DNA from 3 places in the Arthrobacter dokdonensis genome. Region 1 is predicted to be linked to each of the others. Evidence: riboswitches for the same ligand, from Rfam matches in the RefSeq annotation. Region 1 holds a riboswitch; each other region holds the start of a gene.

Region 1 (9,726 bases):
CACATTTCATCGTGGCAATTTTCGCGCCGCTTTTCTTTTCCCGCTGGGGCCGGGCCGCGTTTTACGCGCTGGCGGCCGTTCCGGCCGCCAGCTTCGCCTGGCTGCTGGCCCAATACGGCAGCGTCTACTCGGATTCCGCCTCGAACCCCACCCTCGACCTTGCTTGGGTCCCCAGCCTTGGACTGAACCTCACCTTCCGCATGGATGAGCTGTCCTGGCTGATGTCCCTCCTGGTCCTCGGCGTTGGCGCGCTGGTCCTGGCCTACTGCGCCCGCTATTTCAGGTCGGCCGACGCCGGACTGGGCGGATTCGGCGCCCAGCTGCTGGCTTTCGCAGGGGCAATGTTTGGCCTCGTCACGGCCGACAACCTGATCCTGCTCTACGTCTTCTGGGAACTGACCACGGTTCTGTCCTACCTGCTCATCGGTTACGCGGGCACCCGCATCGCGGCCCGCCGGGCGGGGCTCCAGGCCCTCATCGTCACCACCTTCGGCGGACTGGCCATGCTGGTGGGGTTGATCATGGTGGGGGAAAGCGCCGGCACGTACAGCATCTCCGGCGTGCTGGCCAAGGCTCCCGCACTGGTGGCAGCGGCAGGCGTCCCCGGGACGGTGGTCGACGTCGGCGTCGCCCTGATTTTGGTGGGCGCCGTGACCAAGTCGGCCCTGCTGCCCTTTCATTTCTGGCTGCCTGGCGCCATGGCCGCGCCCACTCCGGTCAGCGCTTACCTGCATGCGGCCGCCATGGTGAAGGCGGGCATTTACCTGGTGGCGCGCCTGGCGCCGGGCTTTTCCGGCACCGAGTACTGGCAGGTCGTCATCACGGTGCTGGGCCTTGCCACCATGCTGCTGGGCGGCTGGCGGGCCCTGCGGCAGCACGACCTTAAGCTCATTCTGGCCTATGGCACGGTAAGCCAGCTGGGCTTCATCATGACAGTGGTGGGGCTTGGCAGCCGGGAAGCCGCCCTGGCCGGCATGGCGATGGTGCTCGGACATGGGCTGTTCAAGGCCACCTTGTTCCTGGTGGTGGGCATCATTGACCACCAGTCCGGCACCCGGGACATCCGCGAGCTCTCCGGTGTGTTTCGCTCCGCCCCGGCACTGGGCGTGGTGGCGCTCATCGGCGCGGCCTCCATGGCCGGCCTGCCGCCACTGGCCGGTTTCGTGGCCAAGGAGTCGGTGTTTGCGGCGTTCGAGGCCAACGCCCGCTACGGACCCTCCGGCTACCTCCTCGGCGTGGCCGTGCTGGCCGTCATGGTGCTGGGTTCCATCCTGACGTTCGCCTACAGCGCCCGCTTCATGTGGGGCGGCTTTGCCCGCAAGCCCTCCGGCACCGGCGTGGTCGAGGCCACGGCGTTCAAGCCCGTCGGCTGGCTGTTCCTGGGCGCGCCCGCCCTGCTCAGCGCCCTGACGGTGGCCTACGGACTGATTCCGCAGGCCGTGGATACGTGGATTGCGCCCTACAGCGCCCAGTTTCCGGCGGACGGCCCGCATGGGCTGCATCTGGCCTTGTGGCACGGCGTCACGCTGCCGCTGGTCCTGAGCGCCGTGGTCGTGGTTGGCGGCGCGCTCCTGTTTCTGCTGCGGGGCAGTTTTGAGACGCTGCAGGACAGGCTGCCGCCGGGGCTGGACTTCGAGCGCGGATACCGCCAGTCCGTCGTGGGACTGGACCTGGTGGCCATCTGGGTCACCGGCCGCACCCAGCGCGGTTCGCTGTTCTTTTACCTGTCCGTCATCCTGGCCACCGCCATCGCGTCCATCGGCGCCGTCCTCGTCGTGACGGGACCGAGCTGGACGACGCAAAAATACTTCCTGGACCCCGGATCGCCCTTCCAGGTCTTTGCGGGCCTGGCCATCGTGGTGGGGGCCGTGGCCGCGGCCCGTGCCAACAAGCGCTTCATGGCGGTGTTGATGGTTTCCGTTACCGGCTACGGCCTCGCGTTGATTTTTGCCCTGCAGGGAGCCCCCGACCTGGCGCTGACTCAGATGCTCGTGGAGACCATCGTCCTGGTCGCCTTCGTGCTGGCGCTGCGCTCCCTTCCGTCCGGCCTGCGGGAACGCGGCGCCGGCGAGCACCGGGTGGTGCGCATGGTGCTCGGGACCGCGTTTGGCGCTGTCATGGTGCTGGTGGCAGTCGTGGCCATGGGATCACGCATCGCCACGCCCGTCAGCCTCGAGCTGCCGAAACTGGCGTATGAGGGCGGCGGCGGGATCAACGTGGTCAATGTGACCCTCGTGGACATCCGCGCCTGGGACACGTTCGGGGAGATCTCCGTCCTTGCCATTGCCGCCACGGGTGTGGCGAGCCTGATCTTCGTGCGCGGACGCGGTCAGCGCCTGGCCCGTGCCGAAACGGTGGCCACCGGCAGCATTGGCCGCCTGGGCGGGGCCGACCTGTTCTCCGGTCCCGCCGTCGAACTGGCCAGGCGATTTGCCGTGGTGCCGGCCACCAACCCGTGGCTGGTGGCCGGCCGGACGCTGGCCCCGGAGCGGCGGTCCATCATCATCGAGGTGGTCACCAGGCTGGTCTTCCACAGCATCATCGTGCTGTCCATCTACCTGCTGCTGGCCGGCCACAACGGCACCGGCGGCGGCTTCGCCGGGGGACTGGTGGCGGGGCTGGCACTGACCATCCGCTACCTCGCCGGCGGACGATTTGAATTGGCCGAGGCGAGCCGTCTCTCCGCCGGAACCATGCTGGGCCTGGGCCTGGCGGCCGCTGCGCTGAGCGGCATGGCCCCGCTGTTCTTTGGGGGGCAGGTCTTCCAAAGCGCCATCTTCGCCTTTGACCTGCCCGTGTTTGGCCACGTCAAGTTTGTCACCTCCACCATTTTTGACATCGGGGTGTACCTGGTGGTGGTGGGGCTGGTGATGGACGTGCTGCGCAGCCTCGGGTCCGAAATCGACCAGCACGAGGAGGACGGCCTGGGCGCCCTCACGTTGATCGAAGACGACGAACCGCTGGAGGTGGGCCGGTGAGCGTCAACCTGACATTGCTGCTGGTGATGGGCGTGCTGTTTGCCATAGGCATCTACCTGCTGCTGGAACGCAGCCTGACCCGCGTGCTGCTGGGGCTGATGCTCCTGGCGAATGCCGCCAACCTGCTGCTGCTGGCCACCGGCGGCTATGCCGGCCTGGCACCGGTCTTCACCAAGAATATCCCGGCAACGGAATACAATGATCCGCTCCCGCAGGCCTTCATTCTCACGTCCATTGTGATTTCCTTCGCCGTGACGGCGTTCATGCTCAGCTTGATCTATCGCTCGTGGATGCTCAGCCGGGCCGACCACATCCAGGACGACAGGGAGGACCGCAAGGTGGCCGCGCAGGACCTCTTCGACGCCGAGGAGGACTCCGAAATTGCGGTTGAAATCTCCGACTTCCACGAAAACGACCAACCCGCAGCCAGCCGCGAGATGATCCCGGAAGTGACCTGGAAAAAGGCCGCACACGCCGCCCACGGCCACCGCACCTTGGGCCCTGGGCCCGACCGCAAGGCCGGCCCCGGAGGCCCCGGGGAGGACAACGCATGAGCGTGGCATCCCTGGCGCCGCTCGCTGTCGCGCTTCCCCTGCTGGGCGCAGCCCTGGCGTTCATGCTCATCCGGCGGCCCCGCGCCCAGCGCCGTGCCAGCATCGCCACGCTGGCGCTCACGCTGGGACTTGAGGTGGTGGTGCTGGCCTTCGTCTGGACCGGCGGGCCCATGGCGGTGCCGCTGGGCGGCTGGGCGCCGCCGTTTGGCATTGTCATGGTGGCGGACCAGTTTTCCTCGCTGCTGCTGGTGATTTCCTCCGCCGTCAGCCTGGCGGTGCTGGTGTATGCGGCCGGACAGGGCGCGGCCGACGGTGAGGAAAGCGGTCCGGTGTCCGTCTTCCACCCCACCTACCTGATCCTGGTCGCCGGCGTGTCCAATGCATTCCTGGCCGGGGACCTGTTTAACCTGTATGTGGGTTTTGAGATCCTGCTGACCGCCAGCTACGTGCTGATGACGCTGGGCGGGACGGGATCACGCATCCGGGCAGGCATCACGTACGTGGTGGTCAGCGTGGTGTCCTCACTGCTGTTCCTCATCGCCATCGCCATGATCTACGGGGCCACCGGTACCGTGACGCTGGCTGACCTGGCCGTGAATCTCGGCGCACTGGACCCTGGCACGCAGCACCTGCTGCACGCCATGCTGCTGGTGGCCTTCGGCATCAAGGCCGCCGTCTTTCCGCTGTCGTTTTGGCTGCCCGACTCCTACCCGACGGCCCCCGCCCCGGTCACTGCCGTCTTTGCGGGGCTGCTGACCAAGGTGGGCGTGTACGCCATCATCCGCACGCAGACGCTGCTGTTTCCCGCTGGAAATTCGAACGCAGACCATTTCGGCGCGGTCTTGTTGGGGGTGGCGCTGCTGACGATGCTGGTGGGCATCCTTGGCGCGCTGGCGCAAACGGACATCAAGCGCATGCTTTCCTTCACGCTGGTGAGCCACATCGGGTACATGATCTTCGGCGTCGCACTGTCCTCCGTGGCGGGCCTGGCCGCCACCATCTTCTACGTCATCCACCACATCACCATCCAGACCAGCCTGTTCATGGTCACCGGGCTGGTGGAACGGCGCGGCGGGACATCGGCCATCGCGCGGCTGGGCGGGCTGGCGAAGCTGTCCCCGATCCTGGCGGTGCTGTATTTCATCCCCGCCATGAACCTCTCCGGCATCCCGCCGTTCTCCGGTTTCCTGGGCAAGCTGGGGCTGCTGGAGGCAGGCGTGGCGGACGGTTCGCCGCTGGCCTACACGCTGGTGGTGGGCGGGGTGGTGGCCAGCCTGCTGACCCTGCTGGTCATGGCGCGCGTGTGGAACCGCGTGTTTTGGCGCAGCCCGGCCGACGCCGAGGATCCCGACCCGGTGCTGCTGGCCACGGCCCCGGACGCGTCGGGTGCCGAAAGCATGCGTGCACTGCGCAGCAGCAAGCACGTGGACGCCACGGAGGGACGCTTTTCCGGCGAGAACGAGATCCCGATCCTGCCCAGGATGATGGTCTATTCCACGATGGGGCTGGTGGCGCTCGGTGTTGCCTTGAGCGTGTTTGCCGGCCCGCTGTTTGAGCTGAGCCAGCAGGCCGCCGACGGCATGCTGGCCCGCACGCCGTACATCGAGGCCGTGCTGGGCACCGGGGCGGGGCAGCCATGAGCCGCCCCATGGGCACGGCGACACGGCCCAGCCGCTGGCACAGGCTGCCGCTGCTGATCTGGCTGGTGGTGGTGTGGGGTGCCCTGTGGCAGGACTTCAGCCCGGGCAACCTGGTCTTTGGCCTGCTGATCGCATTGGCCGTGTCCTACGCGTTCTACCTGCCTCCCGTCGAACTCAGCGGCCGGTTCAACCTGCCGCGGGCGCTGGCGTTCGGGTTGTGGTTCCTCAAGGAGGTCAGCGTCGCCAGCTTCCAGGTCCTGTACTGGGCGGTGGCGAAGGGTCCGCGCATCCGCAATGCCGTCATCGCCGTGCCGCTGCGCAGCCGCTCGGACCTGATCATGACGGCCGTGGGCCACGTGTTGTCGCTGATCCCGGGCTCCTTGGTGGTGGAGGTGGACCGTGGCACGTCCACCCTGTACGTTCACGCCATGAACACACCAACCCCGGAAAGCGTGGAAAGGGTCCGTGCCGGGATCCAGGACATCGAGGCCCGGCTGATCCGCCTCATGGGCAGCCGCGAGGAACTGGCAGCACTTGCCGCTGAGGTTCGAGATCACGACGGGTCCGGCCGTTGAGGTTCGGGATCAGCCCCAGCCGCTCCCTCCCGACGACACCGCCCAAGGAGGCGCAGTGACAGGCTTGGAAATTGTCGTGGTGATTGCCGCCGTCGTGCTTGCCCTGGCCGCGGCCGGGACCATTTACCGCATCGCGGCGGGGCCTTCCCTACTGGACCGCGTGATTGCGGCGGATGTGCTGTTGGCGATTTTTGGTGCCGCCCTGGCGATGGAAATGGCGTTGACCCGGCATACAGACAACCTGGCGCTGCTGGTGGTGATCAGCGTGATCGGGTTCATCGGTTCCGTCACGGTGGCCAGATTTGTGGCGCACAGAAAGGAGGAGGCGTGATCATGGATGCCCTGCTGGACGTCCTGACGGCCATTTGCCTGCTGGGCGGGGCGCTGATGAGCCTGGCCGCGGCCATCGGGCTCCTGCGGTTTCCGGATCTGATGAGCCGCATGCACGCCGCCACGAAGCCGCAGGTGCTGGGGCTGTTCCTCATGCTGGCGGCGGTTGGGCTGCAGCTGCGCGCCTGGTCGCTGGTTCCCCTGCTGCTGGTGGCGTGGCTGTTCCAGCTGCTCACCGTGCCGGTGTCCGCCCACATGGTGGGCCGCGCTGGGTACCGCACCAAGCACCGCCGTCCGGAGCTGCTCAGCACGGACGAGCTCCACGACGTGGTGGCGGCGGTCGTGGAGGACCGCGACGAGGCCTAGACCTCGTCCGGGTGCTGCTGGAAGCGGGCGATGGCCTTCTGCGTGGTGCGGCTGGTCACGACCTGGATGATGGCGGCGACGGCGGAGGACACCAGGGCGAAGGCAAGGGCCGAGCGCATGCTGTTTTCGAGGTCGGCACCGTCCTTCGGCGGCTTGCGTCCGGTGCTTTTCTCCCAGGCGGTGTCCACGATCTTGCTGGCAACAAATCCAGCTCCCAGGCTCACCCCGGTGCTGAGCAGCTTGAACACGATATTCACAAAAACGCTCCTTGAAGTGCGGTGGTCCCGATGCGATGCGAAGGTTCCCTGCCAGCCTAACCGGTCAGCGGGAGCCCGTAACGGCATTCGCCGCGGTGCGGCGGCGCGGGTAGACTGAAGGCGCAATTCAACACGACAGGGGAGCGTCCCGTTCCATACCATGGAACAAGGCGCTGAGAGTGCGGTTCGCCGCAGACCCTCGAACCTGCTCCGGCTAGTACCGGCGAAGGGAGTCGAGTTCTCTTCGGTGCGCGGAAAGACCGCCGCACCGCCCCTCCTGCAAAGGAGGAAACATGAGCAAGTCAGTCGCGGGCAATTCCGCCAATCCCCGGACAGCACCTAAATCCACGTGGCGCGTGGTGGACATCGTGGTGGCTTCCGTCCTTTCCGTGGCCGTGGGCGTGATTTTCTGGCTGTGGTCCGCCGGTTACGGCTTCATCGCCGCCCTGACCGTCGCCTTCCCACCTCTGGGCGGGTTGTACGGCGGGGGCTGGCTGATCGCGGGAGTCATTGGCGCCCTGGTGATCCGCAAGCCCGGCGCCGCGCTCTACTGCGAGCTGGTGGCGGCCATTGTCGAGGCGCTGCTGGGCAACTCCTTCGGCCTGACCGTGATCTTCTCGGGCCTGGTCCAGGGCATCGGCTCGGAAGCCGCATTCGCCGTGTTCCGGTACCGCCGCTTTAGGCTGCCCGCGGCCCTGTTGGCAGGCGCGCTGGCCGGGGTGGCCATGGGCCTGAACGACACCCTGGTCTCCTACGTGACGTGGGCGCCGGTCTGGAAGCTCGTCTACATCGTGCTCGGCGCCGTCTCCGGCGCCGTCATTGCCGGCCTGCTGTCCTGGCTGGCCGTGCGCGGCCTCGCCCGCACCGGGGCCCTGGGCAACCTCCCGTCCCGCGGCGCCGCCACCGAACCGGTGGTGTAGCCGTGCGTGTTGCCGACCGGGGTGCCGTTGCCCCGGCGCGGATCAGCGCCCGGGGGTGGGGCTGGCAGCATTCGGGCCGCGCCGCCAAGGCCATCCACGACCTGGACCTGGAAATCGCGCCGGGGGAGCGGGTGCTGCTGCTGGGGCCTTCGGGCGCCGGGAAGTCCACGCTGCTCCACGCCCTGGCGGGCGTTCTTGGCGTCGACGAGGGTGCCGACGAGTTTGGCTCCCTGCTCATTGACGGCGCCCCCGTGGCGCAGGCCCGGGGCCGGACGGGTCTCATGCAGCAGGACCCGGATTCCCAGGTGGTGCTCTCCCGGATCGGCGACGACGTAGCCTTCGGCGCCGAAAACCTGTCCGTGCCGCGGGAGGAGATCTGGCGCCGCGTCCCTGCCGCGCTGGAGTCCGTGGGCCTGACGCTGCCGTTGGACCACCCCAGTTCAGCCCTGTCCGGCGGGCAGAAGCAGCGCCTGGGTCTGGCCGGCATGCTCGCCATGCGTCCCGGCCTGCTGCTGCTGGACGAACCCACCGCCAATCTGGACCCGGCCGGCGTCGTGGACGTGCGTGATGCCGTCCGCAACAGCCTGGATGAAACCGGCGCCACCCTGGTGGTGGTCGAACACCGGGTCTCCGTCTGGCTGGACGTGGTGGACCGGATAGTGGTGCTGGCCACCGAAGCCGCGGGGGAGCCCGGCGGCGTGCTGCTGGACGGGCCGCCCGCCACGGTCCTGGGCCAGGCGGCAGAGATGTTGTCGGCCGCCGGCGTGTGGGTCCCCGGGCGCGTGCCCGCCGTCCGTCCCCGTACCGCCATCCCCACGGCCGACGCCGGCCCCCGGCTGTTGCTGGAGGCCGGAGACCTGGCGGTGTCCCGCGTCAGGGGACGGCGAGGGCACCCTGCCGTGCCAGCCGCCGTCGTGCCTTCCGTGCGGATTCGCGCCGGGCAGGCGCTGAATGTGACGGGGCCCAACGGGGCCGGGAAGTCCACGCTTGCCCTGACGCTGGCAGGGCTGCTGCCCGCCGCGGGCGGACGGTTGGAGGCGGCGGAGGCGCTGTCCCGCGGGGCGGGCCCCGCGCCGCTGAAATGGCGCGGACGGGAGTTGATCAGCAGGATCGGCACCGTCTTCCAGGAGCCGGAACACCAATTTGTGACCGGCAGCGTGCGGGATGAACTCCTGTTTGCGCCAAGGCTGCTCGGGCACGGCGCGGACGGCGTGGAGGAGCTGCTGGAACGGCTCCGGCTCGGCCACGTGGCCGACGCCAACCCGTTTACCCTCTCGGGCGGCGAAAAACGCAGGCTGTCCGTGGCGACGGTGCTGGCCGCAAGCCCGCAGGTGCTGGTCCTGGACGAACCGACCTTTGGCCAGGACGCGAACACCTGGGCCGAATTGGCCTCGCTGCTGACCGAACTGCTGGACGCCGGCACGGCGGTGGTCTCCGTGACGCACGACGCCGCGTTCACCCAGGTGCTGGGCGGGGACCGGCTGGTCCTCGGCGCCTCCGCAGGGGATGCCGGCCCTGTTGAGGTTGGAGATAACCACGCCTCCGCCACGGCCAAGAAGGCGGTGCGGCGATGAGCGTGGACGTCCTGGCCCGGCCCCGGTCGCGCGCATGGCTGGCGGGGGCGAATCCGCTCGCCAAGCTTGGAGCCGGAATGGCCATCACCGTCGTTCTGCTGGTGAGTGTCGACTGGGTTTCCGCCACGGTGGCCCTGGCGCTCGAGTGTGCCGTGCTGCCGTTGGCCGGTTTGGGCGCGGGCATGCTGTTGCGGCGCGGCTGGCCCATCGTGTTTGCCGCGGCGGTAGGCGGCTACGGCACGGCCCTGCTTGCCCCGAAGACGGGAGAACTGCTGCTCGCAGCCGGGCCGCTGACCTTCACCACCGGCTCGGTGGAGTCCGGCGTGGCCATCGCCCTGCGTGGTCTGGCCATCGCCCTACCCGGCGTCATCGTTCTGGCCAGCACCGATCCGACAGACCTGGCCGACGCGCTGGCACAAAAGCTGCGCCTGCCGCACCGTTTTGTGTTGGGAGCACTTGCAGCCATGCGCCTGGTGGGGTTGCTCGTGGCGGAGTGGCAGACTCTGGGCATGGCCCGACGGGCCCGCGGCGT
Region 2 (9,726 bases), 1.9 Mb from region 1:
CTGCGAACCGGCTCCTGTTCCTTGCTCATCACTTACTCATTCAGTACTAGAAGTCACCGGCAGGACCCGTGCGCCCGGGTCGCTGTCCGGCTGGACGTACAGCCCGTATTTGGCAATGTATTGCACCACACCGTCCGGCACCAGGTACCAGACGGGATTGTGCTCCTGCACCCTGACGCGGCAGTCCGTTGACGAGATTGCCATGGCGGGCACTTCCAACAAACTTACGTCGGAGCGGCCCATGTCGTCGAGCACGTGTCCTGGCCGCGTCACACCGACGAAGTGTGCCAGGCTCCACAGTTCCTCGTTGTCCTTCCATGACATGATCTGCGCCATGGCGTCGGCGCCCGTGATGAAGAACAAGTCCGCTTCCGGACGCGCCCGCTTCAGGTCGCGCAGTGTGTCGATGGTAAAGGTGGGCCCGGGCCGGTCAATGTCCACCCGGCTGACGGTGAACTGCGGGTTCGAGGCCGTCGCGATGACCGTCATCAGGTAACGGTGTTCGGCGGCGCTGACCTTGCGTTTAGCCTTCTGCCATGGCTCCCCGGTCGGCACGAAGATGACCTCGTCCAGCTTGAAGACGCTCGCAACCTCACTGGCTGCCACAAGGTGCCCATGGTGGATCGGATCGAACGTCCCGCCCATGACCCCGACCCGGAGACGGCCGCCGGCACCCCCTGGCGGAGGCGCCGTGCGTGAGACCTCAGCGATCGTCAGGACCCCTGGCCGTCGTGGTGCATGTGCTTGTTGGTGTGCTGCTTGTGCGGGTCGTCGACAGCCTCAACGGGCGCGTGACGGTTCCCCAGGTTCATGAAGGAGACACAGATGAACATCAGCACCAGCAGGGCGGCCAGCATGCACCCGCCAATCACAAACGGCGGGGCGATCAACGGCCACGGCTCTTCGTGTGCGGCTGCTTCGGCCAGGACGACGCCGGCAAGCTGGGTCAGCATTATTTCTCCCCTATGGGTTGGTGGCCGGAAGCACTTCCAAGGTGCGGCCCGCCATTCGTTGCATGGATTCCCTCTAATGGTACGTGGTCTCCGTTGTGACTGGCACACCGGCCACGCTGGTCAGCCCCGAATTTGCCCCTCCCCCTGGATGATCCACTTGGTGGTGGTCAGTTCCTTCAGGCCCATGGGGCCTCGGGCATGCAGTTTCTGTGTGGATATCCCGACCTCCGCGCCCAGCCCCAGCTCGCCGCCGTCCGTGAAGCGGGTGCTGGCATTGACAATGACGGCGGCCGAGTCGATCTCGGCAATGAACGTCTCGGCGTTGGCCAGGTCGTTGGTGAGGATGGCTTCGGTGTGGCCTGTGCTCCACCGGCGGATGTGCTTGATGGCCTCCGGCAGGGAATCGACCATCTTCACGGCCAGGTCCAGGTCCATGTACTCGGTCGCCCAGTCTTCGTCGGTGGCGGGGAAGCTCGTTGCGCCGGCGGGCACGAGCGGCGCGATGCGCTCGTCCACGTGGAGCCGCACCCCGGCGTCGGACAGGGCGGCAAGGACGGCGGAGATCGCGGTGGAATCCTTGTGCACCAGCAGTGTTTCCACGGTGTTGCACACGCTGGGCCGCTGGGTCTTGGCGTTGAGCAGGATGTCCACGCACATGTCTTCCTTGGCGCTGGCGTCTAGGAAGATGTGCACATTGCCCTCGCCGGTCTCTATGACCGGCACGGCTGAGTTTTGCACCACCGTTTGGATCAGCTCGCGCCCTCCACGGGGAATGAGCACGTCCACCTGGCCGCGGGCCTTCATGAGCAGGGTGGCGCCCTCCCGGCCGTACTTGTCGACGGACTGGACAGCGTCGGAGGGAAGCTTGACGGAATCGAGGGCGTCACGCAGGATCTCCAGCAGCGCCCCGTTTGTGTGGGCCGCCGCCGTCCCGCCACGCAGGATCACGGCGTTTCCGCTCTTGAGGGCCAGGCCGGCAATGTCCACGGTGACGTTGGGCCGGGCCTCGTAAATGGCGGCCACCACGCCCATGGGGACGTTGACCTGGCGCATGCGCAGGCCGTTGGGCAGGGTCTGGCCGCGTACCACGTTGCCCACCGGGTCCGGCAGGGTTGCCAGCTTGTCGAGCGCGTCGGCCAGGCCCTGGATGCGTTGTGGGGTCAGCGTGAGCCGGTCCAGCATGGCGGCTGAGGTGCCGTTTTCCCGGCCGGCGGCCACATCCTTGGCATTGGCGGCGAGGATGCGGTCCTGGCTGCCCAGCAGGGCCGAGGCGATGGCGCGCAGGCCCCTGTCCTTCCACGCACGGTTGGCTCCCGCCATGCGGCGCGATGCCCGGCGGGCCCGCTCGGTGATGCCGCGGACCTCGGCGGCGGCTGACCCGGAACCGGCAGCTTCGGCGCCGGCTGCCGGGGCCTGCAAGGCGCCCGCCTCGGGGAGTCCGCCCTGGCGCGCCCCTGTGGTTCCAGCTGTGCCGGTGTGTTCAACAATCTGCTCGGTCATGCCCCAAGTCTAGGCCAAGCTCACCAACATTACGGGTGCGGTGATGAGGCGCTCACGGGTGCGCCGGTACTCAGGAGTGGATCAGGACCAGGTCGTCCACATGGACCACCTCGCGTTCGTACTCGCGGCCCAATTCCTTGGCCAGGGACTTGGTGGAGCGCCCCAGCATCTGCGGGAGGTCCCCGCTGCGGTAGTTGACCAGTCCGTGCGCAATGACAGTGCCGGCAGGATCGGCAATCTCCACGGCGTCCCCGGCATCGAACTCACCGGTGACGGCAATGATGCCGGCCGGCAGCAGCGACTTGTGGCGTTCGCAGACGGCCCGGACGGCCCCGTCGTCGAGGACCAGGCGGCCGCGGATGTCCGCCAGGTGGGCCAGCCACAGCAGGCGGACGGGGCGCTTGCTGCCGTTGATGCTGAACCACGTGCCGACGTCGTCCCCGGCGAGGGCGGCGGCGGCATTTTCGGTGGACGTGACCAGGGCCGGGATGCCGGTTTCGGCGGCGATCAGCGCGGCCTGGACCTTGGTGGCCATGCCGCCGGTGCCGACACCCGCCCTGCCGGCGCTGCCGATGACAATGCCTTCGAGATCCTCGGGCGAGTCGATGGTGCTGATCCGGCTGGCGCCGTCGCCGGGAGGCCCGTCATACAGGGAGTCGACGTCGGAGAGCAGGACCAGCGCGTCGGCCTTCACCAGATGGGCGACAAGGGCGGCCAGGCGGTCGTTGTCGCCGAAGCGGATTTCGTGGGTGGCCACGGTGTCGTTTTCGTTCACGACGGGCACCACGCCCAGGTGCAGCAGCCTCTCCAACGCGCGGTGGGCGTTGACATACTGGCTGCGCCGAGTCAGGTCCTCGGAGGTCAGCAGCACCTGTGAGACCGTGACGCCGTGCTCGATGAAGGCGTGATTGTAGTTCGCCATCAACAGGCCCTGCCCCACGCTTGCGGCGGCCTGCTGGGTGGCCAGGTCCTTGGGACGCCGGGACAGGCCCAACGGCAGCAGCCCGGCGGCGATGGCGCCGGAGGAAACCAGGATGACCTCCGTGCCCGCCAGCCGCCGGTGCGCCAGCACGTCCACCAGGTTCTTCAGCGCCACCTCGGAGATGCCGCCGGCCACCGAGGTGAGCGACGACGAGCCCACCTTGACCACGATTCGTGCCGCTGTGGCGATCGCCTGGCGGGTGCCGGCGTCGGCCCGGGCGGGCAGGCCGCTAGAGCTCATCGTCGTCCGTTGCACCGCCGTTGGCGTCAAGGTCTTCCTTGATGCCAAGGTTCCTGGCATGCTGGCGGTTGGTTGACTCGGTCCAGATGCCGGCCTTGCGTTCGGCTTCCAGCTCGGCGCGGGCGGCCGCCTTGGCGTCGCGGCGCTCCTGCTGCTCCTCGCGCTTTTGGGCGCGGGTGGGACGGTCGCCCAAATCCAACAGGCGCAGGTCGGTGCCGCGGGGTGCGGCAAGGTGCTCGGCGCCGCCCATCATGGTCGGCTCCCAGTCGAAGACCATGCCGTCGTCCTCGCCGATCACCACGGTGTCCCCGGGCGTGGCTCCTGCCTTGAACAAGCCGGTTTCCACCCCTGCCTTGGCAAGGCGGTCCGCGAGGTAGCCGATGGCCTCCTCATTCTGGAAGTCGGTCTGCCGGACCCAGCGCTCGGGCTTTTCCCCGATGACACGGAACAATGGCTCCAGGTTCTTTTCCTCGCGGCGGATGATGAACGGGGTGGCGTTCACGGCGCGCGGACGCAAGACCACGGGGGTGGCTTTCGCGGGGGCCGCGGCGACAGCGTCGCGGGCCTCCTGGACGATCTCGGCCATGGCGAAGCCGAGCTGGCGCAGGCCTTCGTGGCTTGCCGCGGAGACCTCGAAGACCCGGTAGCCGCGGGCCTCGAGGTCGCCCTTGACGAACTCGGCCATGTCGCGCCCGTCCGGGGCGTCGACCTTGTTCAGCGCCACCAGGCGGGGGCGCGCGTTCAGGGGGACCACGTCGCCGTCTGCCCCGGCAAAGCTCATGTCCACGGCGTAGCGGTCCAGCTCCCGTTCGATGACGGCGAGGTCCGAGATGGGGTCGCGGTCCGGTTCCAGTGCGGCGCAGTCCAGGACGTGGACCAGGGCGGCGCAGCGCTCCACGTGGCGCAGGAAGTTGTGACCCAGTCCCTTGCCTTCGCTGGCGCCTTCGATCAAGCCCGGGACGTCGGCGATGGTGAAGCGGATGTCGCCGGACTGCACCACGCCGAGGTTGGGCACCAGGGTGGTGAAGGGGTAGTCGGCTATCTTGGGGCGCGCGGCGGACATGGCCGCAATGAGGCTGGACTTGCCGGCGGAGGGGAATCCGACCAGTGCGATGTCCGCGATGGACTTCAGTTCCAGGACAATGTCCCCGTGGCTGCCCTCGACGCCGAGAAGGGCGAAGCCGGGCGCCTTGCGCTTTTGGGAGGACAGCGCGGCGTTGCCCAGGCCGCCCTGGCCGCCGGCCGCGGCAATGTATTCGGTCCCTTCGCCCACGAGGTCCGCCAGGACATTGCCGGCCTTGTCCTTGACGACGGTGCCGTCCGGCACGTCGAGAACCAGGGTCTCGCCGATCCTGCCGTCGCGCCAGTCGCCCATGCCGGGGCCGCCGTTGCCGGCGTTGCGGTGGGGCGCATGGTGGTAGTCCAGAAGTGTGGTGGTCTGCGCGCTGACGCGCAGAATGACGTCGCCGCCATCCCCGCCCTTGCCGCCGTCGGGCCCGCCCAGGGGCTTGAACTTCTCGCGTTTGACAGAGACGCAGCCATGGCCGCCTGTCCCGCCGGATACATGCAAAACAACCCGGTCAACAAAGCTGGCCAATGAGATCTCCTTGATTAGTACTGCCGTTGCGCACTGTTCATTCTAGTCTGCGCGTAGTCGCCGGCACGTTGGGGCCGGTGTGTTAAAACACAGTGGAGCGGGCCAGCCGGCCCGCTCCACGTGCGAAAAGCTATTTTGTCAGACCGCAGCTGCGACGATGTTCACAACGCGGCGTCCGCGCCGCTGGCCGAACTCGACCGCACCGGCGTCCAGGGCGAACAGGGTGTCGTCCTTGCCGATGCCCACGCCCGCACCGGGGTGGAAGTGGGTGCCGCGCTGGCGGACGATGATCTCGCCGGCCTTGACGACCTGACCGCCGAAGCGCTTCACCCCGAGGTACTGAGCGTTGGAATCACGACCGTTGCGAGTGGAGCTCGCGCCCTTTTTATGTGCCATTTGAATTGCCTACCTTTTGACTAAAGACTGTTGAAGAGGACCTGCTGCGACTGCGTAAGGAAATTACGCGATCGAGGTGATCTTGACCTTGGACAGTTCCTGACGGTGGCCCTGACGCTTCTTGTAGCCGGTCTTGTTCTTGAACTTCTGGATGACGATCTTCGGTCCGCGAAGATCCTCCAGCTTCTCAGCCGTAACCTTTACATTAGCCAGGTCCTTTGCGGCGGTGGTGAGCTTCTCACCATCAACCAAGAGCAAAGCGGGCAGCTCAAGCGTGCTGCCGACTCCACCGGGGACGCGGTTCATGGTCACGTAGTCTCCGACGGAAACCTTTTCTTGACGGCCGCCTGCGCGGACAATCGCGTACACCACTGGGGAACTCACTTCTCTCGACGTTTATTACAAAGAATTATTGTGCCTCAACGCCGTGGACCTCAATGGAGTTCTACCATGGAGTGGCTGCCCTCAGAGTTGGCGTAAGCACCGAAGACCAAGAATACGCTAATTCCAGCCCCGGCCGCAAATGAGACTGGCTCCGCGCTACCGAAACGTAGGCATCGGGGTCGCTGCCCATCAGCCACGCCCGCTCAACGGAACCGTGCCCCATCACTCTAGCCGACATTTGGCGCAGACCGTGGGCTTCCCGGGCGTGGCGCGCAACTTTAAGCCGGCGCGGGCCAGTGGCGTTCGTCACGCTGCCCCTGCGGCCGGCCGGCCAGGCGCCGGCCGGTCAGGCGTAGAGCCGCGGCGCGTCAAAGAAATCCACTTCGTATTGCGCCGAGTTGCCAAAGGCCTCCCTCATGCGCTCCCGCTCCAGCGCGGAGCCCCGGCCCGCCGCGGCGTCGACGATTGCCACGGCCCGGGCCGCGGCCTCGGTGAAGGCGTCGTCCGCATACGTTTCCAGCCACTCACGGTATGGATGGACGCCCCCGTCCGTGCCGCCGTCGTGCTTCACAGCCCCTGCCGTCGGGCCGCCGCCCGCCCTCCTGAGTTCTGCCTTCCGGAGTTCGGCCGCCCGGTAGTCGGCATCGAGCACGCGGCCCACCTCGGCGTACAGCCAGTAGCACGGCAGTACGGCGGCGGCCACTTCGGCGTAGCTGCCCGAGAAGGCAACGGCCTGGAGGTGGTCCACATAGTGCTTGGTCACGGGCCCCTGCGTCACGTCCACCGGGTGCCGACTAAGCCACTCGCGATGGAGCGAGAGTTCCACGGCCAGGCAGTTCTGCGCGCCGGCGGCCCAGAAGCGCTGCTCGTCCTCGGTGGGGGCCAAGGCACTGGCACGGGCAAGCACGCGCGAATACGCGTTGAGGTACTGCGCGTCCTGGGCCAGGTAGTAGGCAAAGTGCCGGCTGTCGAGCGAACCGGCGGTGAGGTCCTTGATGAAGTCCAGCGCAAAAAGGGCTTCACGCTGGGGTGCGATGTCGGCCCACAGCGACCGGCTGAACGCGTCGGCGGCCGGCGGCCGGTTGGTCCACAGTTCGTGGAAGTGGTTGAGCGGCCCGTGCCCGTGCCCGAGGTCCAGCGCGTCCGCGGTGCGCAACGCCCCCGTCAGCCAGTCCTTGGCCCGCTTCACACTTTCGGGCCAGCTGCCGGTCTGTGCCTGCAGCGTGGCCAGCGCGGCGGACAGCGAACAGCCGGTGCCATGCGTGTTGGCGGTGTCCACGCGCGGCCCCGCGAAAACCTCCACCGACCCGTCCGGGCCCAGCAGCGCATCGGGGCATTCGTCCCCGTCCAGATGCCCGCCCTTGACCAGCACGGCGATGCCGTGGGCCAGGGCCAGCGCCTTGCCCTGCTGCAGCGCAGCCTCCCACGTCGCGGCCTGGGGCTCGCCCGCCAGGACGCCCAATTCGACGAGGTTGGGCGTGGCCAGATGGGCGTGGCGGAGCAGGCGGAGCAGCGCTTCCCGGGCGTTCCCGTCCATGAGGTCGTCACCGCTGGTCGCCACCATGACCGGGTCAAGCACGACGACGGGCGGCCGGGTTTTCGCCAGCCACTCCCCCACGGCGTCCATCACCCCGGCGTTGGCGAGCATGCCGATCTTGACCGCGTCGATCGTGATGTCCGCTGAGAGGCTGTCAAGCTGCCGGGCGAGGAAGTCGGCCGGTGGCACATGGACGCCCTGCACCCCCCGGGTGTTCTGTGCGGTCAGCGCCGTGATGGCGGCCATGGCATAGCCACCGTGGGCGGAGATGGCCTTGATGTCGGCCTGGATGCCGGCGCCTCCCGAGGGGTCCGAGCCGGCGATGCTGAGCACGTGCGGGGGCCGCGGCGCGCCGCCGGCACCCGCCGTCGGCTCCGCGGGCGGGAGGTGCCGGAGTGGTACGGGAGTGGCGGTGCTGTTCAAGGGGACATCCCTTCGCCGGTGCTGGCCGGACAGGTTCAACGGGTCTTTTCTCAGCCGGCCCTCCTGGCCTGGCACCCCGTGTCGCTCCCCACCCTAGCGCCGCCCCCGCCCGTTAAGGAAAACCGTGTGCCAGAAGGCGCCGTCCCACGACCGGATAGGGTCGATGGGACGTCACCTTCTGGCACACGGTTGAAGTCGGTGCTAGAGCTCCGAAGCCGGGACGCCGACGCCGAGCATGATGATCGGCGCCGCTTCCTTCGCGGCCGCGGCCTTCGGCTTGACGGCCGGCTGCGCGGCGCTGCTGTGCGCGGTGCCGCCCTGGCCGGCGGCGGTTTCCGAGGTGTCCACGCTCATGTCCGCCCCGCCTTGGGCGCTGCGGGCGCTGCGGTTGCGGCGCGGTCGGCGGGACCGCGGGCGGTCCGCTGCTTCACCGGCGTGCCCGTCGTGCGCGGCCTGGCTGGACGTCCCGCCGGTTCCCGCCGCGGGTTCCGTGCCGTGCACCTGGGCGGGGGCCGCCGGGTTCTTCGGTCCGGCCAGCTGGTCCAAGGCCTGCGACAGGCCCGCCAACGCGGCCGCCTGCTCGGCGCGGTGCGCCTCGTCGTCGTGCCTGTGGCCGCGTGGCAGGGCCACTGCCTCCCCGCCCAGCGTCACTGTGGCCGTGCTGCCCAGGCTGGTCGGCAGGGTTTCCAGCGCGGCGGATTCGCCGGCGTCGGCGTGTCCCGCACCGGTGTGTCCCGCGCCGGCGTGGCCCGCGTCAGTTTGTCCCGCGTCGGCGCGGCCTGCCTGCGGGCCCTCATGGTGCGCGGCAGCGGCGGCTGCGGCAATGCTGGCCAGCGCGGCGCGCGCCTGCGTGGCCTTTTGCAGCCGCTCGGCCTCCGTGGCCTCGTCAATGACGGGCGCCTCCACGTGGTCGTGCACGTCTTGGTGGTCGCCGTCCGGATGGGAACGGTTGCGGTTGCGCTTCCGTTCGCTGCGGGTGGAGCGGTTGGCGGTGCGTTCGGCCTCGCGGTGGTCGTTGCGGCCCGGCTGCGGATGGTGCTGCTCGGCGGCCACCGTGTGGACGCGGCGGTGCTCCACCGGGATTTCATGGGTGACCATGCCGCGCCCGGCGCAGGCCTCGCACTGCTCGCCAAACACTTCCAGCAGGCCGGTGCCCATGCGCTTTCGCGTCATCTGCACCAGGCCCAGGCTGGTGACCTCTGCCACCTGGTGCTTGGTCCTGTCGCGGCCCAGGCATTCGACCAGGCGGCGCAGCACCAGGTCGCGGTTGGATTCGAGGACCATGTCGATGAAGTCGATGACGATGATGCCGCCGATGTCGCGCAGGCGCAGCTGGCGGACCACTTCCTCGGCCGCTTCCAGGTTGTTCTTGGTGACGGTTTCCTCGAGGTTGCCGCCGGAGCCGGTGAACTTTCCGGTGTTGACATCGACCACGGTCATGGCTTCGGTGCGGTCGATGACCAGCGAGCCGCCGGAAGGCAGGAACACCTTCCGTTCCAGGGCCTTGGAGATCTGCTCGTCGATGCGGTGGGCGCCGAAGATGTCCTCCGCCTTGGTCCACTTTTCCAGCCGGTCCAGCAGGTCCGGGGCCACGTAGGTGACATAGGCCTCGATGGTGTCCCACGCTTCTTCGCCGGCGACGATCAGCTTGGTGAAGTCCTCGTTGAAGACGTCGCGGACCACCTTGATGGTCAGGTCGGGTTCGGCGTAGAGC
Region 3 (9,726 bases), 720 kb from region 1:
TGCTCATGCACCGCTCGGCGGGCGAAGTGGTGCGGACGCGGTAGCCGGCCCGTTGCGCGGGCCCGGCGGTTCGGGCGGGGCGCATGTCACTGCTGTGCGCACGGCCCGCATGCAGCCCGACGCGGAACAGGACACATTACGCCACGCTCACGGCCCTGTGCCATGATGCTGGCACTGGTTTTTGCAGCCGGTCCACACAACGCAAGGGAGCGCTGGAGCATGACGACTCGGAAGATTCGGGACTTTCATCCGCAGGACGTGGAGGGGATCCTGGCGCTGTGGCAGTCGCTGAAGGCGAACGGCGTGGAACCCGTCTACGACCTCTCCGAAGTGCTGGCGTCCTGCGAAAAGGACCACGCGGTCGTGGCCGTCCAGGGCGAACAGCTGGTGGGTGCCGCCGTGGCCAGGGCTGCGCACGACCAGGGCTGGATCGTCTTCCTCTCCACCCTGCCGGCCTTCCGGGGGCAGGGGATCGGCACCTCCCTGTTGGCCGCCGTCGAAAACCGCATGGCGGCGCACGGGCTGAACAAGCTCTCCGCCCTCATGCCGGACACCGAAACCCGGGTGGAGGCGTTTACCAACCGCGGCTTTGTGGTGAAGAAGAACCTGCGCTACTTTGAACGCCGCATCCCCGTCCAGCGCGCCGAACTGGGTGCCTTGGAGGAGCTGGGCGGCCGGGTGCTCCCGCGCGACCTTTGGGACCGGGTGGCGGGCATGACGGCGGAAAAGGAGCTGCTGGAGCGCAGGCTGGTGCTGCCGCTGGCCGAGTCGGAGCTGGCGGAGGAGTTCGGGGTGGTGCCGCCGCGCGCGGTCGTGCTGTTCGGGCCTCCCGGGACGGGCAAGACCACCTTCGCCAAGGCCATCGCGTCGCGGCTTGAGTGGCCGTTTGTGGAAGTGTTCCCGTCGCGGCTCGCGGGGGACCCGGGCGGCCTGGCCGGCGCGCTGCGGCAGACGTTCCTGGACATCGCCGAGCTGGAGCACGCCGTCGTGTTTATCGACGAGGTCGAGGAGATCGCGTCGCAGCGCTCGGGGGAGCCGCCGTCGCCCATGCAGGGCGTCACCAACGAGCTGCTGAAGATCATCCCGGCGTTCCGCGACCAGCCCGGCCGGCTGCTCGTGTGCGCCACGAATTTCATCCGCTCGCTGGACTCGGCCTTCCTGCGCCACGGCCGCTTCGACTACGTCATCCCCATCGGGCTGCCGGACGCGGACGCCCGCGCGGCCATGTGGACGCGCTTCATCCCGGCCGCCGCCATGGGGCAGGTGGACGTTGACGGTCTGGTCGCGGCAAGCTCCGGGTTCTCCCCGGCGGACATCGAGTTTGCGGCCCGCAGCGCCTCCCAGCGCGCCCTGGAAAAGGCGGTGTACGACGGCGGTGCCCAGGCGGGCGGCCCCGTCACCGCCGACTACCTGGAGACCATTGCGGACACCAGGGCCACCGTCAGCGACGCCGTGGCCCAGGACTTTCTGGAGGACATCGAGGCGCTGGCGCGCACATGACGCGCCGCACGTAACAAGCCGGGCAATCTTCCCGGCCCGTTGGGTTCCGGGGTGCGGTTCGCCTAAACTCGCAGGCAGTGACACGGGGTGCCCTTCGCGGGGCTGAGAAACACACCCGTTGAACCTGATCTAGTTAGCACTAGCGAAGGGATGTCCTGCCGGTTGTCGGCGCCTGCCCTTGGGGGGCGGTGCACGGCCGTGCCCCATCTTTTCGCCTTGACCAAGGTGGAGAACCATGCAGTTGTCAGAACAAACAGTCCTCGTCACGGGTGCCGGCCGCGGCCTCGGAAACCACATTGCCCGGTCGTTCCTGGACGCCGGATGCCGGGTGGTGGCCAACTACCGCAACAGCGCCGCCGGCGCCCGGGAACTGGCCGCAACCGCCGGTGCGGAGCGGGCGCTCGCCGTGCAGGCCGACGTCACCGACCCGCAGGAGGTGGCGGCACTTTTCGCGGCTTCGGAGGCTCACTTTGGCACGGCCGTCACCACCGTGGTGAACAACGCGCTGGCCGACTTTTCCTTCAACGGCGATTCCCGCGCCACCGCCGGCGCCATTGCCTGGGCCGACTTTGACGCCCAGTTTTCCGGCAGTGTCCGCGGCGCGCTTAACACCACACAGGCGGCCCTGGCCGGCATGCGGGCGCAGGGCTTCGGCCGGATCGTGAACATCGGCACCAACCTGTTCCACAATCCCGTGGTGCCCTACCACGACTACACGGCGGCCAAGGCGGCGCTGCTGTCCCTGACGCGTACGCTCGCCGCGGACCTGGGCCCGGACAACATCAGCGTCAACATGGTCTCCGGGGGCCTGCTGCGCACCACGGACGCCAGCGCGGCCACGCCGGATGAGGTGTTTGACTACATTGCCGCAGCCACCCCGCTGCGAAGGGTCACGACGCCGGCCGAGCTCGCCGACGCCGTGCTGTTCTTCGCCTCGCCGTGGGCGCGTTCCGTGACGGGGCAGAACCTCATGGTCGACGGCGGGCTGGTGATGAACTGATGCCCGGCACGTCCACGCGCCAGCTGCACCTCAACGCGTTCCTGCACGGCTGCGGCCACCACGGCGCGGCCTGGCGGCTGCCCGGCTCGCCCATCGACGGGCTGGGCGACATCCGCTACTACGAACGGCTGGCCCGAACGGCCGAGCGGGGGCTCTTTGACGCCGTCTTCTTCGCCGACGGACAGTCCGCCGGCGATCCGGCCGCGGGGCCGTTGTGGCATCTGGAGCCGTTGACCATGCTGGCCGCGATTGCGCGGGCCACGGAGCGGATCGGGCTGGTCAGCACCGTGTCCTCCACGTTTTACAGCCCCTTCCACGCCGCCCGCATGCTGGCATCGCTGGACCACATCAGCGGCGGGCGGATCGGGGTGAACGTGGTGACCTCCATGTTCGACGCCGAGGCGCGCAACCACGGGATGCCTGCCCTGCCGCCGCACGCCGTGCGCTACGCGCGGGCGGCCGAATTCATTGAGGTGGCGAAGGGCCTGTGGGACTCCTGGGACGACGACGCGCTGCTCGCCGACAGGGCCGGCCGGTACGCCGATCCGGAAAGGATTCGCCCGGTGCTCCATTCGGGCCCGCACTTCAGCGTGGACGGCCCACTCAACGTGCCGCGATCGCCGCAGGGAAGCCCGGTGCTGTTCCAGGCCGGGGCCTCGGAGCCAGGACGCGAGCTGGCGGCGAAATACGCCGAGGGGATTTATGCCGTCGCCTACGACCTGCCCAGCGCACAGGCTTACTACAGCGACGTCAAACGCCGCGTGGCGGAGGCCGGGCGGGCCCCGGACGGGGTGGCCATCATGCCCGGCCTCGTCACCTACGTGGGAGTCACCGAGGAGGAGGCCCGGGCCAAGCAGGCGGAAGCCGACTCCTTCCTGCCGATAGAAGCCTCGCTGACCCAGCTGGGCCGCTTTGTCCAGCGGGACTGCAGCGGCTGGGAACTGGACGCGCCCGTGCCGGCCCTGGTGCCGGCGCGTGAATTCACGGGACCGCAGGGCCGCTACGCCACCATTGTGCGCATCATCGAGGCCGAACGGCCCACGGTCCGCCAGCTGCTGGGCCGGCTGGCCGCCGGCGGCGGCCACGCGACCATGGTGGGCACCCCGGAACAGGTGGCCGATGAAATGCAGCGCTGGTTTGAACACGGCGGGGCCGACGGCTTCAACCTCATGCCGCCCCTGCTGCCGGATTCGCTGGATGACTTTGTGGAACTCGTTGTGCCGGAGCTTCAGCGGCGCGGACTGTTCCGCACCGAATACACGGCAACCACACTGCGCGGGCACCTGGCCCAGGGCCGGCGGAGGGAAGAGCGTGCTGCGTGACCGGGCACACCCTCCGCTACGCGCCAGGCCGAGAAATTAACACAGCTGAACCACGTAAACGGCGGGCTAAGCCGGCGCCGGGCCGGGGTTGGCGGCCGCCCGGCCCGGATGGGCGGCGGGGAGGGAACGGCCCGGATGGGCGGCGGGGAGGGAACGGCCCGAGGCGCCGGCCAGGAACATGTCCAGGCCAAGCATAAACACCTCCCCGGCGCTGCCGGCGGCCCCGGCTTCCGCGGCTGGCGCCGGGACACTGCCGGCCGGAGTGAGCAGACCAGCCCGGGACAGCCCCGCACGGGTCTGCTCCTCCATGACCGAGCCCAGGACGTAGTGCACCAGGGCCCGCCCGGCCCATTCCGCCTGCCCGGCGGGCAGCCCGAGGCCGGCCAGCCGGGCGCTGAAGCCCAGCAGCGGAGAGGGCGCATCAGGATTCAGCGCGTGGGCCAGGGCCACCACTTCGGCGCCGTCGCGCACAGACAGGAGGGCACTGCGGACCTGCACCGCCAATTCCCTGGCCGTGGCCGCCTCCCTGCGGACAAGGGGAGCCAGGATCAGCCCGGCCAGAACCGTGAGAAGCTCCTGCTTGTTTTTCACGTGCCAGTACAGTGCGCCGGGCTGGACGCCAAGATCGCGGGCCAGGCGGCGCATGGAAAGGTCCGCGAGCCCGTATTCGCGCAGGATTCCCATGGCCGCGCCCACCACGTCCTCGCGTGTCAACGCCATGGCCGCCCCCTTCCGTGGTTCCGCATGCTGTCCGCCGTGCCATGACGGCACGTTCCTATATCTTCCCCCATCAGCTGCACGCACACGGCACCCGCGATTGACAGCGGGCCCGCCACACCGCAAACTTGAACGGTGTTCAATTACTTTCAAGACCTCGCCGACCGGCAGCTTGCCGGCGCCACCCTGAGCCGCGAAGAGGCGCTCGCCGTCCTCGAATCCAGCGATGCACAGCTGCTGGAGGTGGCGGCCGCCGCCGCCCGCCTGCGCCGAGCCCACTTCGCCAACACCGTCAAGGTCAATTACCTCGTCAACCTGAAATCGGGCCTGTGCCCGGAGGACTGCACCTACTGCTCCCAGCGGCTGGGTTCCGCCGCCCAGATCCTGAAGTACACCTGGCTCAAACCGGAGGACGCCGTGGCGCAGGCCGCCACGGGCATCCGGGCCGGCGCTTCCCGCGTGTGCCTCGTCGCCAGCGGCCGCGGCCCCAGTGACCGCGACGTGGACCGCGTGGCCGGCATGGTCGCCGGGCTCAAGGGCGAGCACCCGGACGTGGAGGTCTGCGCCTGCCTGGGCATCCTCAAAGGCGGGCAGGCCGAGCGCCTCAAGGACGCCGGCGTGGACGCCTACAACCACAACCTGAACACGAGCGAGTCCAACTACGCGGACATCTGCTCCACCCACACCTTCACCGAACGCGTGCGGACCGTGGAACATGCCAAGGATGCCGGCCTGTCGCCGTGCTCCGGGCTGATCGCCGGCATGGGGGAAAGCAACAACGACCTCGTCGACGCCGTCTTCGCCCTCCGCGCACTGGGCAGCGAGTCCATCCCGGTCAACTTCCTCATGCCCTTCGACGGCACGCCGCTGGAAGGCACCTGGCTGCTCACGCCCGGACAGTGCCTGCGCATCCTCGCCATGGTCCGCTTCGCCTGCCCCGCCACCGAGCTCCGCATGGCCGGCGGCCGCGAAATGCATCTGCGCACCCTCCAGCCGCTCGCCCTGCACGTGGCCAACTCCCTGTTTCTTGGCGACTACCTCACCAGCGAGGGCCAGGAAGGCCAGGCCGACCTTGACATGATCGCGGACAACGGCTTCGTGGTCCTTGGCCAGGACCCCGCCGTCCAGCCCGCCCCGATCCAGCCCGCTGAACCGGGGATGTACGACGCCGCCGCCTCCCCGGGCGTCCCCGTCACCATCCGCCGCCGCGGGGCGGGGACGGCAGTGGCCCCCAATGCCTGAGGGTGCGGTTCCCGGCGGCACGCTCATTTCCCGGGACCGTGGCCTGCTGTGGCACCCCTACGCGCCCTTGGAGGGCGACGCGCCCTACGCCGTCCTCGGCGCCTCCGGCACGCGGCTGAGCCTTGGCGCGGCCGACGGCACGCAGTTCGACGCCGTGGACGCCATGAGTTCCTGGTGGTCCGCCATCCACGGCTACCGGAACCCCGCCCTGGACCAGGCCCTGCTGGACCAGGCAGGCCGCTTCAGCCACGTGATGTTTGGCGGGCTGACCCATGCGCCGGCCGTGGAGCTGGCCGAGAGGCTCACCGGGATGACGCCGGACGGGCTGGACCACGTGTTCCTGGCCGACTCCGGTTCAGTGTCCGTTGAGGTGGCCCTGAAAATGGCCGTGCAGTACCAGCTGGGCCGTGGCCGCCCGCAGAGGACACGGTTTGTGGCGCTGCGCGGCGGCTACCACGGGGACACCTTTGCCGCCATGGGCGTGTGCGATCCCGTGGACGGCATGCACGCGGCCTTCCCCTCGCTCATCGCCAAACAGCTCTTCCTGCCCCGGCCGCCCGCCGCGCGCCTTGTCGGCGGCGAGCTGCTGGCCGACGCCGGGGAGCTCGCTGCCTGGATCGCCGTCCTGGAGGATACGGTGGGCCGCCACCGCGACGAGCTGGCGGGCCTCATTCTGGAGCCGGTGCTGCAGGGCGCCGGCGGCATGCACGCCTACGCGCCCGGGGCGCTCGCCGCGGCCCGGCGCGTGGCCAGCGACAACGGCCTGCTGCTCATCTGCGACGAGATCGCCACCGGCTTTGGCCGGACCGGAAGGCTCTTCGCCTCCGAATGGGCGGGCGTGGTCCCGGACATCATGTGCGTGGGCAAGGCCCTGACGGGCGGCTACCTGACGCTGGCGGCAACGCTGTGCTCGGCGGAGGTTGCCCGCGCCATCACGGGCTCGCCGCTGCGCGCCCTGCTGCACGGGCCGACGTTCATGGGCAACCCGCTGGCCTGCGCCGTGGCCTGCGCCTCCCTGGAACTGCTGGTCTCCTCGGGCTGGCAGGACCGTGTGAGGGGCATCGAGCAGGGCCTGGAGGCCGCACTGGCCCCGGCCGTCTCCCTCGAGTCGGTCCGGGAGGTGCGGGTCCTGGGTGCCGTGGGCGTCGTTGAGCTCTCCGGGCCGGTCGACGTCCCTGCCGTGACGCGCGCGGCACTGCAGCACGGCGTGTGGGTGCGGCCCTTCCGCAACCTCGTCTACACGATGCCGCCGTACATCAGCACTCCGGGTGACGTGGCCGCCATCGGTGCCGGCATCGTTGCGGGCATCGCCCGGGTGCACGGCTGATGGCCGGCACGGCAACGGCCGGCACGGCGACGCCTGGCACGGCGACGCCTGGCACGGCAACGGCCATGGATGACTGGCTTGCCTCCCGGGCCGCCGTCCGTGAGCGCCGCGGGCAGGTCCGCAAGACGGAGCCGCAGCCCGGGCTGGTGGACCTGGCTTCCAACGACTACCTGGGGCTGTCCACGGACCCGCGCGTCATCGCCGCCGCCGCCGGGGCGCTGGCCGGGCACGGCGCCGGGGCCCGCGCGTCACGGGTGGTGTGCGGCACCACGGACGCCCACGTGGAGCTGGAACGGGCGCTGTGCCGGCTCACCGGCCAGGACGCCGCCTTGGCGTTTTCCAGCGGCTACACCGCCAACCTCGGGGTGATCACGGCGCTGGGCGGCCCGGGAACGCTCCTGGTCCACGACGCCCATGTGCATGCCTCGCTGCTCGACGGCATCCGGCTTTCGCGCTCGCCGTCGGTGTCCGTGGCGCACCAGGACACGGACGGGATGAGGGCGGCACTGGCCGGGCGCACCCAGCCAAGGGCCGTCGTCGTGCTTGAATCCATCTATTCGGTGCTGGGCGACGCCGCACCGCTGACGGAGGCGGCAGCCCTGTGCGCCGAATACGACGCGCTGCTGCTGGTGGACGAGGCCCACGGAATCGGCGTGGCCGGTGCCGGCCGCGGGGCCGTCCACGCCGCCGGGCTCGCGGGCGCGGCGCATGTGGCCGTCACGGCCACGCTGTCCAAGGCGCTGGGGTCGCAGGGCGGGGCCGTCCTCGGCTCGGAGCTGTTGCGGGAGCACCTGGCCAACACCGCCCGGACGTTCATCTTCGACACCGCGCTGGCGCCTTCCGCCGCGGCGGCAGCGGCCGAGGCTGCCAGGATCGTGCTGGCCGAGCCCGGCCTCGCCAGGCGCATGCTGGAAAACGCCGCACTGCTGGCGAAGCGATGCGGGTCGGCTGCAGCTGCCGGTGCCGTGCAGTCCATTGCCGTGGGGTCGTCGGAGCGCGCCGCGTCGCTGGCCGCCGGGCTGCGTGCCGCCGGTGTGGCCGTGGGGTGTTTCCGCCCGCCCAGCGTGCCCGACGGCGTGTCGCGGCTGCGCCTCACGGCCCGGGCCAACCTCAGTGCGGCGGACCTGGACCGGGCCGCCGGGGCCGTCGCCCGGGCAGTGGGCGCCGCATGACATTCACGGTGATTGGGGATCCGGCCCAGGTGCGCGAGGTCATGCGCCGCACGGGGGACTTCGCCCCCACGAACGCCCTCACCTCGGTGGTGCCGCTGGCCCCCGCCACGCTGCGCATTCTCAGCACGGTCCGGTTTGCCCTGCCGCCCGTCCTGGCCTCCGCCACGGGGGAGCGGCACCGCGCCGTGCGGACCCTGGTCAGCCGGTTTTTCACGCCCGCCAAGGTGGCGGCCATCGCGCCGCGGGTGCGCGAGCTGGCCCGGGCCCGGCTGGACGTGGCGGCGGCGGCACTCCGGCACGGGCCCGTGGACCTGGCCGACGCCGTGGCCCGCCACATCCCGCCACTCGTCATGGCCGAGCTCACCGGCCAGCCAACGCCGGACCTTGATGTGCTCAAGCGCTGGAGCCGCGATTCGCTCGAGCTGTTCTGGGGCTGGCCGGACACGGACAGGCAGCAGGTCCTGGCGCACAGTGCCGCCGAATTCTACGCGTGGCTCCGGGAGGAAGCGGCTGCCTCGCGCGGAACGGCGTCACTCTTCGGTGTGCTGGATGCCGCCGGGCTGTCCCAGCCGGAAGTCTGCTCGCTGGGGTATTTCCTGGTGATCGCCGGGCAGGAAACCACCTCCCAGCTGATCAACACCGCACTGTACCGCGGCATTGAGTCCGACGTCGGCACAGGCCCCTGGGCCGCGCTCGCGGAACCGGCCCGGGCCCAGGCCCACGTCCGCAGGGTGCTGGCCACGGAATCCTCCGTGCACACCTGGCGGCGGGCCGCCCTCCACGACACCACCCTGGACGGCACCTGCCTGCCGGCCGGTGCGGAAATCCTGCTCGAACTCAGCGGCCGGCACCCGGACGGCGCCGGCCCGACGGCCTATTCGCTGGCCTTTGGCCACGGCCTGCACCGGTGCCTCGGCGCCAGGCTCGCCGAGCTGGAAACCGCCCTGGTGGTGGAGGAAACGGCGGCGGCCCTGCCCGGGTTGCGCCCGGCGGGGCCGCCGCCGGAGTGGCTGCGATTGCTCTCCTTCCAGGCCCCGCTCACCGTCACCGCCGCCCAGGGGGCACCATGAAAGCAGCCAGAATCACCTTTGTCACGGGCACGGACACGGACGTCGGAAAGACCCTGACGACGGCGGCGCTCGCCGCCGTGCTGTCAGCCGGCGGGGCCGCCGTGGCCGTGTACAAGCCAACCCAGACCGGGGTGGCCCCGGATGGCGCCGGGGACATGGCCGAGGTGGCACGACTCAGCGGCGTCCGGGCTGTTTACGAAGGCATCCGCCTGCGGGACCCCATGGCCCCGGTGGCCGCCGCGGCCCGCGAAAGCCGGCAGCTGCCCACGCTCGCGCACCACCTGGACCGCATCACGGAACTGGCCGCGTCGTTCGACCACGTTCTGGTCGAAGGGGCCGGCGGCCTGCTCGTGGAGCTGGACGGTGACGGCAACAC

Evidence for each region. Region 1 has a riboswitch for thiamine pyrophosphate ahead of DMB86_RS01290 (ECF transporter S component). Riboswitches for the same ligand answer to the same signal wherever they lie in the genome.
Region 2: another riboswitch for thiamine pyrophosphate. It lies ahead of DMB86_RS12315 (bifunctional hydroxymethylpyrimidine kinase/phosphomethylpyrimidine kinase); the one in region 1 lies ahead of DMB86_RS01290 (ECF transporter S component).
Region 3: another riboswitch for thiamine pyrophosphate. It lies ahead of DMB86_RS17530 (3-oxoacyl-ACP reductase); the one in region 1 lies ahead of DMB86_RS01290 (ECF transporter S component).

The regions. Positions count from the first base shown of each region.
Region 1 covers NZ_CP029642.1:279,488-289,213, reverse strand. The annotation lists gene DMB86_RS01325 (Na+/H+ antiporter subunit A) at 1-2,978, shown strand, start outside; gene DMB86_RS01320 (Na(+)/H(+) antiporter subunit C) at 2,975-3,532, shown strand; gene DMB86_RS01315 (Na+/H+ antiporter subunit D) at 3,529-5,172, shown strand; gene DMB86_RS01310 (Na+/H+ antiporter subunit E) at 5,181-5,747, shown strand; gene DMB86_RS01305 (monovalent cation/H+ antiporter complex subunit F) at 5,812-6,078, shown strand; gene mnhG (monovalent cation/H(+) antiporter subunit G) at 6,081-6,443, shown strand; gene DMB86_RS01295 (DUF4235 domain-containing protein) at 6,440-6,700, opposite strand; TPP riboswitch at 6,828-6,949, shown strand; gene DMB86_RS01290 (ECF transporter S component) at 6,994-7,620, shown strand; gene DMB86_RS01285 (ABC transporter ATP-binding protein) at 7,623-9,194, shown strand; gene DMB86_RS01280 (energy-coupling factor transporter transmembrane component T family protein) at 9,191-9,726, shown strand, end outside.
Region 2 covers NZ_CP029642.1:2,754,889-2,764,614, forward strand. The annotation lists gene DMB86_RS12275 (hypothetical protein) at 1-29, opposite strand, end outside; gene nadD (nicotinate-nucleotide adenylyltransferase) at 37-645, opposite strand; gene DMB86_RS12285 (hypothetical protein) at 714-953, opposite strand; gene DMB86_RS12290 (glutamate-5-semialdehyde dehydrogenase) at 1,074-2,453, opposite strand; gene proB (glutamate 5-kinase) at 2,524-3,675, opposite strand; gene obgE (GTPase ObgE) at 3,665-5,272, opposite strand; gene rpmA (50S ribosomal protein L27) at 5,411-5,668, opposite strand; gene rplU (50S ribosomal protein L21) at 5,732-6,040, opposite strand; gene DMB86_RS12315 (bifunctional hydroxymethylpyrimidine kinase/phosphomethylpyrimidine kinase) at 6,399-8,012, opposite strand; TPP riboswitch at 8,003-8,101, opposite strand; gene DMB86_RS12320 (Rne/Rng family ribonuclease) at 8,214-9,726, opposite strand, start outside.
Region 3 covers NZ_CP029642.1:3,916,407-3,926,132, reverse strand. The annotation lists gene DMB86_RS17540 (MFS transporter) at 1-44, shown strand, start outside; gene DMB86_RS17535 (ATP-binding protein) at 220-1,500, shown strand; TPP riboswitch at 1,574-1,668, shown strand; gene DMB86_RS17530 (3-oxoacyl-ACP reductase) at 1,736-2,500, shown strand; gene DMB86_RS17525 (LLM class flavin-dependent oxidoreductase) at 2,500-3,822, shown strand; gene DMB86_RS17520 (TetR family transcriptional regulator) at 3,889-4,542, opposite strand; gene bioB (biotin synthase BioB) at 4,675-5,781, shown strand; gene bioA (adenosylmethionine--8-amino-7-oxononanoate transaminase) at 5,774-7,108, shown strand; gene DMB86_RS17505 (aminotransferase class I/II-fold pyridoxal phosphate-dependent enzyme) at 7,174-8,280, shown strand; gene DMB86_RS17500 (cytochrome P450) at 8,277-9,350, shown strand; gene bioD (dethiobiotin synthase) at 9,347-9,726, shown strand, end outside.